DNA from 4 places in the Bradyrhizobium sp. HKCCYLS3070 genome. Region 3 is predicted to be linked to each of the others. Evidence: predicted binding sites of a transcription regulator. Region 3 holds the regulator's gene; each other region holds the start of a gene.

Region 1 (4,469 bases), on a different contig from region 3:
CGAAGGCGTCCGCGTGCTCGAGGCGCTCGCCAAGCGCGCGGGCGACATCAGCTTCAACGTCAAGACCTTCGACTGGGGCTCGGACTACTACAAGAAGCACGGCGTGATGATGCCGGCCGACGGACTCGCGGAGCTGAAAAAGTTCGACGCGATCTATTTCGGCGCGGTCGGCGCTCCCGACGTGCCCGACCACATCACGCTGTGGGGCCTGCGGCTGCCGATCTGCCAGGGATTTGATCAGTACGCCAACGTCCGTCCGACCAAGATCCTGCCCGGTGTGGCCTCGCCCTTGCGCAATGTCGGCGTCGGCGATCTCGACTGGGTGATCGTCCGCGAGAATTCCGAGGGCGAATATGCCGGCATGGGCGGCCGCGCGCATCGCGGCCTGCCGGAGGAGGTCGGCACCGAGGTCGCGGTCTTCACCCGCGTCGGCGTCACCCGCATCATGCGCTACGCGTTCAAGCTGGCGCAGTCGCGCCCGCGCAAGTTCCTCACCGTCGTCACCAAGTCGAATGCGCAGCGCCATGGCATGGTGATGTGGGACGAGATCGCCGCCGAGGTGGCGCGGGAATTCCCCGACGTGACCTGGGACAAGATGCTGGTCGATGCGATGACCGTGCGCATGACGCTGCAGCCGAAGAGCCTCGACACCATCGTGGCGACCAATTTGCATGCCGACATCCTGTCCGATCTCGCCGGCGCGCTGGCCGGCAGCCTCGGCGTGGCGCCGACCGGCAACATCGATCCGGAGCGGCGCTTCCCGTCGATGTTCGAGCCGATCCATGGTTCGGCGTTCGATATCACCGGCAAGGGCATCGCCAACCCGGTCGCGACGTTCTGGACCGGCGCGCAAATGCTCGAGCATCTCGGCGAGACGGACGCGGCCGCGCGGCTGATGGCTGCGGTCGAGAAAGTCTGTGCAGCCGGCATCCTGACCCCCGATGTTGGCGGCACGGCGACGACCAAGCAGGTGACCGACGCCGTCATCGACGCGATCCACGGCTCCAACGCCTGAGGCGTGCTGTTCTCTTGCACAATTCTGGCGTGTTCCGTGTCGCGCTTGCAATGGACGCTGCGGGGCGTATATCAGCGCTTCCGCTGCGTCCGCGCATGCCAATCACATGCGTGTCATAGAGACGCGAGACACGGCTTAAGGAGAAAGGACACATCATGCGTCGTCACCGTCGAGCCAAGATCGTCGCGACTGTCGGTCCCGCGAGCAATTCTCCGGAGATGCTGAAAGCGCTGTTCCTCGCCGGTGTGGACACCTTTCGTCTCAACTTCAGCCACGGCACCCAGGCCGATCACGCCAAGGTCCATGCCGCGGTCCGCGCCCTCGAGAAGGAAGTGCAGCGGCCGATCGGCATCTTGATGGATCTGCAGGGTCCTAAGATTCGCGTCGGCACGCTGCGCGACAAGAAGATCCAGGTCGAAGCCGGCGAGACGATTCGATTTGTTCTCAACGGCACCGAGGGCGACAAGACATCGATTCCGTTGCCGCATCCGGAAATCTTTGCGGCAGTCTCGCCCGGTCACGATCTTCTGATCGATGACGGCCGCGTGCGCGTCCGCGTCACCGGCCTCGGCGACGACTGGATCGAGGCCAAGGTGATCGTCAGCGGCGCGATCTCCAATCACAAGGGCGTCAATCTGCCCGGCACCATTCTGGAGCTATCGCCGCTGACGGCCAAGGACCGTTCTGATCTTGCCTTTGGGCTCGACCTCGGCGTCGACTGGGTGGCGCTGTCGTTCGTGCAGAAGCCGTCCGACGTGCTGGAGGCGAGGGGCCTGATCAATGGCCGCGCCGGCATCATGTCCAAGATCGAGAAACCGGCGGCGCTGGAGCGGATCGACGACATCATCCAGCTCTCTGACGCGATCATGGTTGCGCGCGGCGATCTCGGCGTCGAGATTCCCAACGAGGACGTGCCGGGCAAGCAGAAGGAGCTGGTGCGCGCCTGCCGGCTCGCGGTGAAGCCGGTGATCGTCGCGACGCAGATGCTGGATTCGATGGTCGCGACGCCGACGCCGACGCGCGCCGAGGTCTCCGACGTCGCGACCGCGATCTATGACGGCGCCGACGCGGTGATGCTGTCGGCGGAATCGGCCAGCGGGCAATATCCGCGCGAGGCGGTGGCGATGATGGACAGCATCATCAAGGCCACCGAAGGCCACAAGATGTACCGCTCGATCGTCGAGGCGACGCAGCCGGGCGAGGAGCAGACGCCGCCGCATGCGGTGGCGACCGCGGCGGCCGATCTCGCCTCGGCGATCCACGCCAAGGCGATCGTGGCCTATACGTCGAGCGGCACCTCGGCCTCGCGCGTTGCGCGCAAGCGGCCGAGCCTGCCGATTCTGGCGATCACGCCGAATGAGGACACCTCGCGGCGGATGTGCCTGCTGTGGGGCGCGCACAGCGTGCTGTCGCAGGACGTGCAGAGCTACGAGGAGATGGTCGAGCGCGCGACCTTCTTCGCCGTGCAGGAGGAGTTCGCTGAAGCCGGCGACCTGCTCGTCGTCGTCGCCGGCATTCCGTTCGCGCAGACCGGCACCACCAACAATCTGCGCGTCGTCACCGTGCCGAGATAGGAGGCTGATTTTCCCTGTTCGCGCTGCCCGCCTGTCGCCTGATTGTCGCACCCCGCTGGTATCGCGGGGCAGTGACGAGGGACATCGCGAGTCGTCAAACGAGCGGTGTCCGGTCGCGGTCCGGCAGGATGGGTTCTGCCGGTGCGGCGTTTCGTCATCGCGGTGTCATCAGGGACTGTTAGGTGGGCGCGCATGGGACTTGAGACTGCTGGTGAAGAAAGCCCGGCTCGGCGCTTTCGGACGTTGTTCATCTCGGACGTTCATCTCGGAGCCCGCGGCTCGCAGGCCAATCTCCTCGTCGATTTCCTGCGTCACCATGATGCCGACACGATCTATCTGGTCGGCGACATCATCGACGGCTGGGCGCTCAAATCGAGCTGGCATTGGCCGCAGTCGCATAACGACCTGGTGCAGAAGATGCTGCGCAAGGCCCGCAAGGGCGCCAAGATCGTCTATGTCCCCGGCAATCACGACGAGTTCCTGCGCGGCTATTACGGCACGCATTTCGGCGGCATCGACGTCGTCGAGAACATCTTGCACACCGGCACCGACGGCAAACGCTATCTGGTGATCCACGGCGACATCTTCGATCTGGTCGTGCAGAATGCGCGCTGGCTCGCCCATCTCGGCGACAAGGCCTATGACTTCGCCATCCAGATGAACCGTCTGGTCAACTTCTTCCGTCGCATGTTCGGCGTTCCCTATTGGTCGCTGTCGCAATGGGCCAAGCAGAAGGTCAAGAACGCCGTCAACTACATCGGCGCGTTCGAGACGGCGCTGGCCTCGGAGGCGCGGCGGCATGGCGCTGATGGCGTGATCTGCGGCCACATCCATTGCGCCGTCATCCGCGACCAGGACGGCATTCGCTACATGAATTGCGGCGACTGGGTCGAGAGCTGCACGGCGCTGGTCGAGCACGAGGACGGCCGTTTCGAGATCCTGACCTGGACCGATCCGCAGCGGCAACCCGCGCCGGTTCCGCAGCTGGCCGCCCGCGCCGCCTGACACCGGTTCCCTTGCCTCTCGGCAATCGGGCGCGGTAAAATAGGGGTATGACAGCTCATTCCCCGATCCTGCCCGTGACCGCCGCCGACATCGAGGCGGCGGCACGCGTCCTCGCGCCCGTGGCCGTGCGGACTCCGCTGCTGCCAGCCCCCGTGCTCAACGAGCGGTTCAAAGCGAACGTCTTCGTGAAGCCGGAGGTGCTGCAGCGGACCGGCTCGTTCAAGTTCCGCGGCGCCTACAACAAACTGGCGTCGATCCCGCAAGCAGCGCGCGGCAACGGCGTCGTCGCATTCTCCTCCGGCAATCATGCGCAGGGCGTCGCCCATGCCGCCACATTGCTGGGCATGGACGCCACGATCGTGATGCCCTCGGATGCGCCAGCGGCCAAGCGCGAGCGCACCAAGGCGTTCGGCGCCGACGTCGTGCTCTATGATCGCGATCGCGAGGACCGCGAAGCGATCGCGCGCGATATCGCAGCAAAGCGCGGCTCGACGGTGGTGCCGCCCTATGACGATCCCTACGTCATCGCAGGGCAGGGCACCGTCGGTCGTGAAATCGCCGAAGATCTCGCGGCGCTCGGCCTGTCGCCGGATCTGGTGATCGTCCCGGCTTCGGGCGGTGGACTGCTTGCCGGCGTCTCGACCGCGGTCAAGGCGCGCTTTCCCAACACCCGGATGGTCGTGGCCGAGCCAAAGGGTTTTGACGACCATGCGCGCTCGCTACGGGCCGGCCACCGCGAGGCGCACGACGCAAAGGGCCGGACCATCTGTGACGCGCTGATGGCGGCGATTCCAGGCGAGATCACCTTCGCCATCAACAGCCAACTGCTGTCGGCCGCGGTCGAGGCTTCGGATGAGGAGGTGGGGCGCGCGGTC
Region 2 (4,469 bases), on a different contig from region 3:
GCGGCGGGTTTCGAGAACGCCCTCGGCCCTGAAGGTCTGGACAACCCGGCTGACGTAGCTGCGGCCGACGCCCAGCAGCGTTGCCAGCTGCTCATGCGTCAGCGGCACGATCGGCTCGCCATCGGTACGGTCCATCGCGGCCACGATCCACTTCGCCGTCCGCTGCTCGATCGAATGGATTGCGTTGCAGGCGGTCGACTGGAACATCTGCGCCAGCATGCAATCGGCGTAGCGCGCGAACACGTTGCGCAGCGTCTTGGATTGCAGCTTGGCGGCCGCCAGGCGGGACAGCGGCAGCCGTGCGAACGGGCCGCCGAACTTGACGACGATCCGTGTGTAGGCCGGCAGGAAGCCTTCGCTGACGATCCCGCCGACGGCGCCCTCGCGGCCGACCAGGATGGTCTCGACGTCGCGGCCATCCTCATTGGGAACGAGATAGGACGTCAGCGCCGGCCCGCAGGGAAAATGCACGATCTGGACGTCGTCACCCGGACTGTAGAGCAGCTCGTTCGGCGTTGCCTCGTCCTCCACCAGATACGGCGAGATCAGCGCGTAGTCGGCCGGACTGAGCCGCCGCAGCAGGTTGTTGTAGGGCCGCTCCCGGCTCAGCGTGGTCACACCTTGGCTCAGCATCGTCATCCCCGTGCGCAACGCATGTGCGTGATCCGTGCACCTTGTGTTCACAAGTGCACCGACACAGGAACTCTGATATGCTGCCTTGGTTCCAGGAACCCGCCAGCGCGCTCGAGAGGAGGCGCCGGCCGCGGGGTCCATCCCTCATCCTGGAACCCGCAGATCCCATGACCAGCTCGCAATCAGGCGTGCCCGAGTTCTATCAGCATGTGCTGGTCGTCGAAGACGACCCCATCATTGCGCTCGGACTGGAAGACACGATCACCGACCTCGGCGTTCCCGACATCAGGATCGCAGCCAACGTCGCAACCGCGCTCGCCATGATCGCCGAGCGCGTCCCGCAATTCGCGCTGCTCGATGTCGGCCTGGTCCGCGAAAAGAGCTTTGCGATTGCCGAGCGGCTGACGGCGCTCGGCATTCCCTTCGCATTCTCGACCGGCTATGGCGCCGACCGCGTGCCGGCCGCATTCGCCGACCGGCCGCGGCTGCCGAAGCCTTGCCCGACCGAGGCGCTGGAGGCGGTGCTGCGGCGACGCGATTAGTTGCCGTCGCCGCACGCGATCGTCTTGCCGCCGAACAACGAGACCTCAGCCGAGCTTCGGATCGAGCGTGGTCGACCACAGCGCGACGTCGGCGCGATCCCGCAGGGTCACGGTCATCTGGCCCGTGGCGCCTTCGATCTTGACGTGGCCGAAGAACTGCATGCCGGCCGACGGCGGCAGATTCTGCCTGTCGAGGCCGGGCGCCTTGATGAAGCGCACCTCGGGGCCGAAGGTGTTATCGAGCTCGTTCGGACCGAACGTGCCGGCATGCAGCGGACCGGAGACGAACTCCCAGAACGGCTCGAAGTCCTGAAACTGCGCTTTGTTCGGATCGTAATAATGCGCGGCCGCGTAGTGCACGTCCGCCGTCAGCCACACCGTGTTCTGGATCGGCGCGGTCTTGATGAAGCGCAGGATCTCGGCAATCTCGAGCTCGCGGCCGCGCGCCGGGCCGTCACCCTGGGCGATGGCTTCCGAGCCCTTCTTGTTGGCCGCGTCGTCATAGACGATGATGCTGAGCGGCATGTCGGAGGCGATCACCTTCCAAGTCGCGCGGGAATTGAGCAGCGCCTGCTTCAACCAGCGCATCTGCTCCGGCCCGATGAAGTAGGACGCCGGACCATACTCGTCCTCGAGATTGGGACCGTTGGCGCCGCGGTAGCTGCGCTCGTCGAGCACGAACACGTCGAGATGCGGGCCATAGTTGATGGTGCGATAGACTCGGCCCGGCTCGATGATGCTCTCGCGCATCGGATACATCTCGTGGAAGGCGCGCGCCGCGCGGGCCGCGAGCAACTGGATGTTGCGCTCCTTGTAGGCGGCGGGCAGCTCCTTGGAGGCCGACCAGTTGTTGGTGACCTCGTGATCGTCCCACTGCACGAAGATCGGCACCTCGGCATTGAAGGCGCGAACATTCTCGTCGAGGAAATTGTATTTGTGGGCGGCACGAAATTCGTCGAGCGTCTCGGCGACCTTGGCCTTCTCTTCCACGGTGAGGTTCTTCCATACCTTGTTGTCCGGCAGCTTCACCTCGGACTTGATCGGACCGTCGGCGTAGATGGTGTCGCCGGAGTGCAGGAAGAAGTCCGGGCGGTGCTTCTTCATCGTCGAGAAGGTGAACATGCCGCCATCATCGGGATTGATGCCCCAGCCCTGCCCCGCCACGTCGCCGCCCCAGACGAACGAGACGTCGCGCTTGTTGCCTGGCGCGGTGCGGAAGCGGCCGGCCACGGCCTCGCTTTCGACCGCGGTATGCGACAGGTCGCGGAACTTGACACGGTAGAAGATGTCCTGGCCGCTCGGAAGGCCGTCGATCAGCATCTTGGCCGTGAAGTCGCTTTCCGGAAGCGCGGCAATCGGAGGCAGCGTACGCGCGTCCTTGAACGATTCGGTGGTCGCCACCTCGACCAGCATGTGCGACGGCCGGTCGGCGCGCGCCCAGACCACGCCACCATCCATGCCGACGTCGCCGGACTGCACGCCATGCGTGATCTGCGGCCGGTCGGCGGCGCGGCTCAGATAGGGCATCGCCAGCGTCGTGACGCCGGCTGCGGCGGCCGTCGACAGGAAGCGGCGGCGGGACAGGGCTGTCTGCGGTCGAGGAATGCGAAGCGTCATGCGGATCTCCTGGTCGGATCGCGCGCGGGAGCCGGCGCGAGCCACGGCCCGGCAGACCTAGAAAAGATTGATGACGCTGGAATTACAATCGCGCCGTGGACAGCGCGTGACGCGGCCGCAGGGCGAACATCGTCCGCCCTCAGGTGCCGGCGGCACGCAACTGCGCGCCGGTTCGCTGCAGATTGGCGGGCATGCTCATCAGGATGAGCTTGCGATCGGCCACCGCGTTGTGGAACTGCTCGAGCGCGATGTTGAACGCGGTCAACGCCGCGTGCTCGATTGCACCGTCCTCGAAGCAGGTCAGCGTGTTGCGCAGGATCTCGTCGGCCTCGCTCTGCAGCTGGTCGAGCTCCTCGGTCGAATCGCTCTTGCGCGCGATCGTGATCATCTCCAGCAGACGATCGCGCAGCGAGGTGTTGATGGTGCGTTCGTCGCGCTTGAGATAGCCGGCGAACCACGCACCGGCCGAACCCATCGCCGAAAGCGCCATCAGGCCCCACCAGATGTAGTCGCTGTAGCGGTCGAGGAAGGTCTTCTCCTCGCCGTTGATGAACGCCGCCGCGCCGGGATGCGCCGGAATCGCGGCGTCCTTGTCGGTGTCGGGGGTCTCGATCTTGGCAGCCAGCGGGAACTCCGACAGCAATTGCTGGCGCACCGAAAACAGCTGATGGGTGAACGCGGACACTGTCGAATCCGACAGGCCTTTGCGCGCCACGATGTGGTGGTTGAAGCTGATGGTCTTCACCTCGTCCTCGGGACGATCGGGCGAGCCGCCAAACGCGCCGGCGGGAATTTCGGTCGATTCATATTCGGGGTGGTTCTGCGCGATCGCTTCGGCCGAATCGATCGCCAGGAAGGTCGGCGTGCCGCCGTCCTTGGTGGCAGCGGCGATCGCATCCGCCGTGATCTTGCTATTGATGGGTCCGGCCGCAAGATAGACGTCCGCCCGCTGGTTGCGCACGGCTTCGGCGGCCTCGGTGATCGGGACTTGGACGATCTCAACCTTGCCGGCGTCGACGCCGTATTGATGCAGGATCACCTTCAGCAAATTGGCGTTCGCCGGGGTCCGACCGATGATGCCGACCTTGTGGCCCGCGAGCTGGGAGATCTTGGTGATCTTGGCGCCCTTGCGACCCTTGCCCTTGCCGCCCGGAGGCACCCAGAGCACGGCGACGTTCTTGCGCAGCGTCGCCACGGCCTGCGCGTTCTTTGGGACCTCGAGGTCACCCCGGACGATCGCGAGATCAACCTTGCCTGCGGCCAGCGCCTGCGCGCTCTGTGCGGCGCCCTCGGTCGGAACCGGCCGCAGCCTGACGGAGGCGTGCGACTGGGAAAAGGCCTGGGTCAGGGCCTGGACGACCTTCAGGTCGTCGCTGTTGGGCGGACCGACCGCGATCTTGAGCACCACGGGACGCATCGCGAAATAGTAGGCACCCGTCAAAGCGCCGACGACCGCAAGGATCCCGGCGATGACGATGAACACGGCAGGGCGCATCCGTGAGCGCTGCGCTGGCGTGGTCTGAGTATCTACCAGATCCCGTCCTCCGGTGGTCCCAGGCCCGGGCGATGCCACAGGCGGCTTCGTCTGGCCACGTCGTCCTTCAATAGAGCCGAACTGTAGCAAATTTCTTGTCCGCCCGGGGTGACATCTGCGTCATGGTTACCATCGCACCAGTC
Region 3 (4,469 bases):
TGGAACGAGGTCAAGGACAAGCTCAACGCCTCGGGCCTGTCGCTGTCCGGCGGCCAGCAGCAGCGGCTGTGCATCGCGCGTACCGTGGCGGTCCGGCCGGAGGTGATCCTGTTCGACGAGCCGTGCTCGGCGCTCGATCCGATCTCGACCGCCAAGGTCGAGGAGCTGATCCAGGAACTCGCCGAAAACTATACGATCGCCATCGTGACGCATAACATGCAGCAGGCGGCGCGCGTCTCCGACAAGACCGCCTTCATGTATCTCGGCGAGCTGATCGAGTTCGACGACACCAGCAAGATCTTCACCTCGCCGAGCGATCGGCGGACCCAGGATTACATCACCGGCCGGTTCGGCTGACGCCGACGACATTGTCTTCAGGAGATCATCATGGCCAGTGAACATACCGCCAAGGCGTTCGACAGCGATCTGCAGGACCTCACCCGTCTGGTATCGGAGATGGGCGGCCTCGCCGAGCGGCTGATCGTCGATTCCGTCGATGCGCTGGTGCGACGCGACATCGCGCTCGGCCAGAAGGTGGTCGCCACCGACGCCGAGGTCGACAAGCTGCAGCGCATCATCGAGGAGCGCGCCGTTCTCACCATCGCCCGGCGACAGCCGATGGCGGTCGACCTGCGCGAGATCGTCGGCGCGATGCGCGTGGCGACCGATCTGGAGCGCATCGGCGACCTCGCCAAGAACATCGGCAAGCGCGTCGCGGCGCTGGAGAGCGACTTCCATCCGCTGAAGCTGATCCGCGGGCTCGAGCACATGACCGATCTCGTGCAGTCGCAGGTCAAGACGGTGCTGGACGCCTATGCCGCGCACGATTTGCCGGCGGCGATGACGGTGTGGAAGGGCGATGAGGAAGTCGATGCCATCTGCACCTCGCTGTTTCGCGAGCTCCTGACCTACATGATGGAGGATCCGCGCAACATCTCGTTCTGCATCCACCTGATGTTCTGCGCCAAGAATATCGAGCGCATCGGCGATCACGCGACCAACATCGCCGAGACGGTGTTCTATATGATCGAAGGCCAGCAGATCATGGACAAGCGCCCGAAGGGCGACATGACGAGCTTCGCATCGACGATCCCCGGCAACTGAGAGAGACGGTTCAGACATGGGCGCCCGAATTCTGGTGGTGGAGGACGAGGAGGCGCTGACGACGCTGCTGCGCTACAACCTCGAGGCCGAAGGCTACGAGGTCGAGACAGTGGCGCGCGGCGACGAAGCCGACACGCGCCTGAAGGAGCGTGTTCCCGATCTCGTCGTGCTCGACTGGATGCTGCCGGGCCTGTCCGGCATCGAGCTGTGCCGCCGCCTGCGGGCGCGGACCGAGACCCGGCAGTTGCCGATCATCATGCTCACCGCACGCGGCGAGGAGAGCGAGCGCGTGCGCGGCCTCGCGACCGGCGCCGACGACTACATCGTCAAGCCGTTCTCGGTGCCGGAGCTTCTGGCGCGGGTGAAAGGCCTGCTGCGGCGGGCGAGTCCGGAGCGGCTGGCGACCGTGCTGTCCTATGGCGACATCGAGCTCGACCGCGAGAAGCGCCGCGTGGCGCGCTCTGGTAGGCCGATCGATCTCGGCCCGACCGAATACCGCCTGCTCGAGTTCTTCCTGGAGCATCCCGGCCGCGTGTTCAGCCGCGAGCAGCTGCTCGACAGTGTCTGGGGCCGCGACATCTACATCGACGAGCGCACCGTCGACGTCCATATCGGCCGCCTGCGCAAGCTGCTCAATCCCGGCCGCGAGCAGGACCCGATCCGCACCGTGCGCGGCGCCGGTTATGCGCTCGATGATCGCTTCGCCAAGAGCGAGCAGGTGTAAGGGGCGATCCGGCGTGAGGACGCAGCAGGTGTGAGACGCGAGGCGGCCCGATTGAGGAGATCGCGGTCCGCTTTCCGCCACGCCGCCGCCGTCTTGATCGTGTCTGCTTCGTGGCCGTCACGATGTTTCGGTGCCAGCGGACGCCCTTGATCAAGACCATCATCATATCTCTTGCCGTGCTGCTCGGCGGCGCGGCGGGCGCCACGGCCGCCGAGCTCGAAGACGCGGTCGCGGCGGCAGGCAACGGGCAGCATGCGGCGGCGATGCGACGGCTGCTGCCGCTGGCCGCCAAGGGCGATGCGCGGGCGCAGTTCGACGTCGGCTTCATGCACGCCTTCGGCTGGGGCCAACCGCGCAACCCCGCCGAGGCGCTGGCGTGGTACCGCAAGGCCGCCGATCAGGGGCTCGCTGCCGCGCAACACTATCTCGGCATCGCCTACGTCAATGGCGAAGGTGTTGCGAGCAATTACGGCGAAGCCGGCCGCTGGTTCAGCCGCGCCGCGGCGCAGGGCTTCGCCCAGTCGCAATACATGCTCGGCCTGATGCTGCTCGACGGCCGCGGTGTGAAACAGGACGTCGTGCAGGGCTATGCCTGGCTGGTGATGGCGGGCCGTAGCGGCGTGCGATCGGCCGGCCGCGACGTGCAGCGGGTCAAGTTGACCGAGCCGCAGCGCGTCCAGGCTCAGAGTGCCATTGCGGCCTGGCGGCCGAAGCCGGAATCGGCGGAGGCCGGCATCGCCGCTCCGCGTCCGGAGCAACTGCTCGGGCTCGACCGCCACATCGGCGAGGTCGTCGATCCCACCTCGTGGCCGGCGTCGTCGATCGGCGTCGTCACCGTCGCGCAATACTCGACCGGCGGCTGGTGCACCGGCACGCTGGTCGCGCCGCGCGTCGTGCTCACCGCGGCGCATTGCGTGTTCAACGGCGTGGCGCAGGTCAGCCCCGGCAACGTCCGCTTCCTGGCCGGCATGAACAGGGGCACGCCGGCGGCATCGTCGGTCGCCGACAAGCTGATCGTGGCGCCCGATTTCGTCCCGACCCGGCACGACAGATGGTCGCTCGACCGCTCGCCCGCCGATTGGGCGCTGATCGTGCTGAAGGACGCGCTGCCGTCGAAGCCGGTTGAGGTCAGGGCGCTGACGCGCGAGGAATTGCAGGCTGCGACCACGGCCGGAACCATCTCCGAGATCGGCTATGGCCAGGAGCGGCGCTATTCGCCGACCGGCCAGCGCAATTGCAGCGCCGGCATGACCAAGGACGGGATGCTGCTGACGGTGCATTGCCTCGCCAATTTCGGCTATTCGGGCTCCCCCATCATGGCCGAAGTCGGCGGACAGCCGGCCGTGGTCGGCATCTTCTCGGCGTTCCACGAGGAGACCCGGCTGATGTTCGCCGCCCCCGCGAGCCAGTTCGAGGCGGTCGTGCGGCGCGAGATCACGGCACAGAGTGCCTCGATGCGGTGAGCGAAGGAGGGGCGAGAGAAGAAGATGTCCCGCCGCTGGTCATGATCTGTGCGTGACTGGATAGCGGGTTGCCAAGCGAGAGGGCAATCCGGGAAGGGCCGCCCACGTTTTCCTGCAGCTTTTGCCTGCAGCGGGGGGCTTTACCGAACTGGCCTGGCTCTTGCTATAGTCCGAGTATGACGATTGTTCAAATTGATCATCCTCGTGCCCCTCGGCTGCTGTGGTGGCGATCGCAGCCCGGCCGCAACGTTGCGCTCGTCGGCGGGCTGGTCGCCGCCAACGCGCTCGCCTGGGCCTGGGCGTTCGCGCTCTACGCCGACCGGCCCGCCATCGTCGGCACCGCGATGCTGGCCTGGCTGCTCGGACTGCGCCATGCGGTCGATGCGGATCACATCGCGGCGATCGACAACGTCGTGCGGAAGCTGGTGCAGGACGGTAGCGCCCCGCGCGCCGCCGGCCTGTATTTTGCGCTCGGCCATTCCAGCGTCGTCGTCATCGCCACCATCGTCGTGAGCCTCATCGCCGGCGCCGACCTCCTGGATGAAGAGAGCGCGATCAGGGCGATCGGCGGCGTCATCGGCACGTCGGTGTCGGCCGGCTTCCTGCTGCTGATCGCGTTGGCGAACCTCATTCTGTTCGTGAACCTCTGGCGCCGCGCCGCACAGCCGCAGTCCGAGATGGAAACCGCCGGAAGCTCCGGACGGGGCATCCTCATCCGCCTGCTGCGCCCGGTGCTCCGCCTGGTGGGACGCGCCTGGCACATGTATCCGCTCGGTTTCCTGTTCGGTCTCGGCTTCGACACTGCGAGCGAGATCGGGCTTCTCAGCCTGTCGGCGACCGAGGCAGCGCGCGGCGCGAGCCTCGCCCATGTCCTGGTGTTTCCGGCGCTGTTCGCGGCTGCGATGGCCACCGTCGACACCGCCGACAGCATGCTGATGGCGGGCGCCTATCGCTGGGCGCTGACCGATCCCGCACGCAAGCTGCGCTATAACCTCGTGATCACCGGCGCATCCGTTGCCATCGCGCTGGTGATCGGCGGCTTCGAGGCGATCACGCTGTTGGCGCCGCGGCTTGGCCTGACCGGGGGATGGACGGGGGTCGCCACCGCGCTGGGCGACGATGTCGCCAATCTCGGGATCGTCGCGATTGGCCTGTTCGGACTGATCTGGGCGGTCGCC
Region 4 (4,469 bases), on a different contig from region 3:
GTTCGCTACTCCGCCGCCATGGCACGCGCCGGCCGGGCGTTCAGCCGGTCGGTCTCGGTGAGATAGACCAGCCGGCCGGACGCGATCACGGCGACGACATGGGGGCGCAACGGCACGCGGTCGTCGACCAGAATGATATCGGCGCGGCGGCCCTCGGCGAGCGTGCCGCGGTCCGCCAGCCCGGCTGCGCGTGCAGGGCTGCCCGAGATCAGATCCCAGGCGCGCGCCAGCGGAAGAACGCCGTCGGCCGCAAGCCGGTACGCTGCCAGCAGCGGCGCTGGATAGTAGTAGTCGGAGGCCAGCACCGAGCAGAGGCCCTTGGCGATCATGTCGCTGGCCTTCGTCCACCCGGTATGGCTGCCGCCACGGACGACGTTGGGCGCGCCGAATACGATCGCGTCGTCCCCTTGAGCGGCCTCGCGCGCGGTCTCCTCATTGACCGGAAACTCTGCGATGGTCACTCCCTGGCTGCGAAACGCCTTGCGCATGGCCGGGCTGTTGTCGTCATGCGACAGCATGCGGACACCAGCCTTGCGTGCGATCTCGGCCAGCCGCGCGATCGAGGCCGGAACGGCGTCGGCGCGAGCGGCGATGCGCGCGACCAACCGGTCGAACTCCGCGCCGGGCAGGCCGGTGCGGTCGACCATGCGCTGGCGCTTGTGCGGCTTGTCCAGACTCGCCACCGTCGAATCCATGTGATCGTTGAAGGCGAACAGGTCAACGCGCCGGTCGGCGAGCCACCGGCCGATCTCCTCCTCATCGTCGAGATTGAAGGTCTCGTGACGCAGATGAAAGCGCGTGTCGGCTGCGAGCCGCGGGCGCAGCGCTTCGATCGATTCGAGCAGGCGCCGCGCATTGTCGGCGCTGCGCAGGCCCGGCTCCCATGACCAGGTCGTCGCGTGAAAGACCGTGGTGATGCCATTGCTGATGGCCTGGCGGTCGCTGTCGATCAGCGCAACGTCTGTCGGGAAATCGACCCCGGCGCGCGGCATCATCTGGCGCTCGAACGCATCGCCGTGGATGTCGACGATGCCGGGAAGCACAGTGAGCCCCTCCGCATCGAGTTCGAGACCCGACCGGCGTCCCGGTGTCCCGATGCCGGCGATCACGCCGCCGGATATGATCAAGGAAGTGTCTACGAGGTCGGTATCGACGAGGCAGCGGCCTCGCGAGATGCAGATATCGGTCATGGGGCGGCACTCTGCAGCACCGCGACGCGCGCGTCGAGGGCAGCCTCGTATTTGTCGAGAAACGCAGTGATCGCGAGCTTGCGAAAATCCGGCAGCGCCGCGCGCAGCGCCTCGTGATTCCAATCCCACCACGCCAGATCCAGCAGCCGCTGCTCGACCTCGTGCGGAAACCGGCGCTTGATCGGGCGCGCCGGATTGCCGGCGACGACGGTATAGGCCGGAACGTCCTTGGTGACGATGGCGCCAGCCGCCACGACCGCGCCGGTGCCGATGTTGCGGCCCGGCAGCACGATCGCGCCATGGCCGATCCAGACATCGTGTCCGATCTGGACATGATGCTCTCTCCGCCAGGCGAAGAACTCCGCATCGTCCGGCTCTCCTGGAAAATAGGCGCTGGCGCGATAGGTGAAATGGGCCTGCGTCGCCCGCTGCATCGGGTGGTTGCCCGGATTGATCCGGGTCATCGCCGCGATCGAGCAGAACTTCCCGATCCTCGTGTAGGTGATCTGGGAATCGTTGACCACATAGGAGTAGTCGCCCATCGTCACCTCCTGCAGGATGGTGCGGGCGCCTATCTCGCAATAGGCGCCGAGCGTCACGTCCTGGAGCTTGGCCGAGGGATCAACGGTAGGTTCAATCGAAAGCGACTTGCCGGCCATCTCGCGTCCTGTCTCTACGCCTGTGAGGGTGTTGGATCTCCCCTATGACAGAGGCGTGACATCTGCATGACTGTGACCGGCATGTGGACGGACGTGGCGCCGCAGTGTCCCTGTCACATAACTGTAGAATCCAGACGCTAGCGATAGGCCAAAGCGAGGCGTCTGGAGAATTCAATGCTGGTGGTGGATGGCCTGACGTGCCGTTTTGGCATGAAAGCCGCAGTCGACAATGCATCCTTCTCTGTTGCACCGGGCAGCTTCGTCGGCGTGATCGGGCGTTCCGGCGCCGGCAAGTCGACCCTGCTGCGGTCCATCAATCGTCTGAGCCCGGTGAGTGGCGGGCGCGTCCTCTTCAAGGATCTCGACGTGACGGCGCTGCGCGGCCGTGACCTGCGGCAGTGGCGCGCGCGCTCGGCGATGATCTTCCAGCAGTTCAATCTGGTCGGCCGATTGGACGTGCTGACGAACGTGCTGATGGGGCGACTGGCCGAAATCCCGTCGTGGCGCTCGCTGGCGCTGCTCTGGCCAGCGGAGGATGTCGCCATGGCGCTGTCCGCGCTCGAACAGTTCGACATGGCCTCCCTCGCCGCGCAGCGCGCCGATCAGCTCTCGGGCGGGCAGCAGCAGCGCGTCGCGATCGCGCGCGCGATGGTGCAGAACCCCGAGATCATTCTCGCAGACGAGCCGATCGCCTCGCTCGATCCCCGTAACACCAAGATCGTGATGGACGCGTTGCTGCGCATCAACAAGCATTTCGGCATCACCGTCGTCTGCAATCTGCATTCGCTCGATCTGGCGCGCAGCTATTGCGATCGCCTGATCGGCATGGCGACCGGACGGATCGTGTTCGACGACGTGCCGTCGGCGCTGACGGCGCAGATCGCACGTGAACTCTACGATCTCGAGGCGGACGAGGTGATGGGTTCGATCCATCCGGCACCGGCGGCAACGGTGCCGGTACTTGGCGAAGCGGCCGTGGCCTGAGACGCGGATTTCTGCAAGCTCGAGCTTCCGCATGGCGCGGGGGCGAGACCTGTTACTTACTGCAACAAGAGGGCATGTTATGATCAATCGTCGCATCGTTCTGGCGGGCGTCGCTGCGCTGGCTTTCACGGCCTCGGCGTCAGCCGAGGACTGGAAGGCGAAGTATCCTGAGCTGACCTTCGCCGTGGTCCCGGCAGAGAACGCCTCGGGTGTCACCGAGCGCTGGACGCCTTTCGTGAACTATCTCTCGAAAGAGCTGGGCGTGAAGGTGACGCTGCGTATCGCCAACGATTATGCGGCCGTGATCGAAGGCCAGCGCGCCGGCAACATCCACATCGCGAGCTATGGCTCGGCGTCGTTTGCCCGCGCCCGGCTCACCGGGGTCAAGACCGATGCCTTCGCCAACGACATCAACTCCGACGGCAGCACCGGCTACTATTCGGTGTTCTTCGTCAAGGCGAGCAGCCCGTACCGGAAGGTCGAAGACCTCAAGGGCAAGAATCTCGGCCTCGTCGATCCGAACTCAACGTCGGGCAACAACGTGCCCCGCTTCGAGCTCAACAAGATGGGCGTGACCGACGCCGAGACGTATTTTGGCAAGGTTGTCTTCACCGGCAGCCACGAGAACGCGGTGCTGGCCCTTTCGCAGGGGACTGTCGACATCGCGGCCAACCAATGGACGAGCGACAACGATTCGACGTTGGCCCAGATGCTGACCAAGGGCATGCTGAAGAACGCTGACGGTTCGCCGATGAAGAAGGACGACTTCCGCATCATTCACAAGTCGGCGCCGATCATCAACGGCCCCTACGCCTACAACACGGACCTGCCGGACGATCTGAAATCGGCGATCGCCAAGGCCTTCTTCGATGCGCCGATCAAGGACAAGGCCGCCTTCGACCGTCTCTCCGACGGCCAGAAGAAGGGCTTCCACCCTGCCACGACGAAGGACTGGGATGGCACGATCGACCTGATCAAATTCGTCGACAGCCTGCGCAAGAAGGCGTCCTGATCGACGATCCATCGATGGTGAGCCGGGTCTCGTGGGGCCCGGCTCGTCCGTTGAAGAATCCCTCGCACGTCCGAACCAAGAGCAGCACGAAGCCGATGGCTGTTGCCGTTTCGATCCTTCCGAGCCAGCAGCTTGCGGCTCTGAACGAGACCTATCGGCGGGCCGTTTCGCGCCGTCGATTGCGTCTTGCCCTGTCCGCCATGGTATTCCTGGCGGTGCTCTTCGCCGCGGCCATCGGTGCCGAGGTCAATCCGCGGACGTTCTATACCTACTTCGGCAACTTCATCAGCTACTTCGATCGCATCTTCACGCTCGACGACGGGCAGCGGGTCTGGACCAATCTGCCCGAATGGTTCTGGGGCTTCAAGAAGTGGATCAAGCTTCTGGCAGAGACGCTGCTGATCAGCTACGTCGGCACGATGGCCGGAATGCTCGTCGCATTCGGTCTCAACTTCTTCGCCGCCGAGAACACCTCGCCCGCGCCGTGGATCCGCTTCACGGTGCGCCGGCTCCTGGAATTCGCCCGCACCGTTCCGAGCGTCGTGTTCGCCCTGATCTTCGTCATTGCTTTCGGGCTTGGGCCGATCCCGGGCGTCCTCGCCATCGCCCTTCATTCGAGCGGTG

What was found. The regulator PhoB, encoded in region 3, activates phosphate uptake and scavenging genes when phosphate is short. The targets are predictions, from matches to a motif close to TGTCATNNANCTGTCAT.
Region 1: the regulator PhoB is predicted to act here: its motif matches at 2,742-2,758, upstream of ACQR03_RS21215 (UDP-2,3-diacylglucosamine diphosphatase).
Region 2: the regulator PhoB is predicted to act here: its motif matches at 2,863-2,879, upstream of ACQR03_RS14815 (alkaline phosphatase D family protein).
Region 4: the regulator PhoB is predicted to act here: its motif matches at 1,894-1,910, upstream of phnC (phosphonate ABC transporter ATP-binding protein).

What each region holds. Positions count from the first base shown of each region.
Region 1 covers NZ_JBNPTI010000006.1:298,583-303,051, forward strand. The annotation lists gene ACQR03_RS21205 (tartrate dehydrogenase) at 1-1,015, shown strand, start outside; gene pyk (pyruvate kinase) at 1,171-2,589, shown strand; gene ACQR03_RS21215 (UDP-2,3-diacylglucosamine diphosphatase) at 2,782-3,594, shown strand; gene ACQR03_RS21220 (threonine ammonia-lyase) at 3,642-4,469, shown strand, end outside.
Region 2 covers NZ_JBNPTI010000003.1:501,863-506,331, reverse strand. The annotation lists gene ACQR03_RS14825 (Crp/Fnr family transcriptional regulator) at 1-633, opposite strand, end outside; gene ACQR03_RS14820 (response regulator) at 801-1,175, shown strand; gene ACQR03_RS14815 (alkaline phosphatase D family protein) at 1,221-2,792, opposite strand; gene ACQR03_RS14810 (TAXI family TRAP transporter solute-binding subunit) at 2,932-4,275, opposite strand.
Region 3 covers NZ_JBNPTI010000005.1:355,372-359,840, reverse strand. The annotation lists gene pstB (phosphate ABC transporter ATP-binding protein PstB) at 1-357, shown strand, start outside; gene phoU (phosphate signaling complex protein PhoU) at 388-1,104, shown strand; gene phoB (phosphate regulon transcriptional regulator PhoB) at 1,121-1,828, shown strand; gene ACQR03_RS19220 (trypsin-like serine protease) at 1,975-3,291, shown strand; gene ACQR03_RS19215 (HoxN/HupN/NixA family nickel/cobalt transporter) at 3,468-4,469, shown strand, end outside.
Region 4 covers NZ_JBNPTI010000006.1:1,182-5,650, forward strand. The annotation lists gene ACQR03_RS19885 (alpha-D-ribose 1-methylphosphonate 5-triphosphate diphosphatase) at 6-1,190, opposite strand; gene ACQR03_RS19890 (DapH/DapD/GlmU-related protein) at 1,187-1,849, opposite strand; gene phnC (phosphonate ABC transporter ATP-binding protein) at 2,024-2,833, shown strand; gene phnD (phosphonate ABC transporter substrate-binding protein) at 2,913-3,845, shown strand; gene phnE (phosphonate ABC transporter, permease protein PhnE) at 3,941-4,469, shown strand, end outside.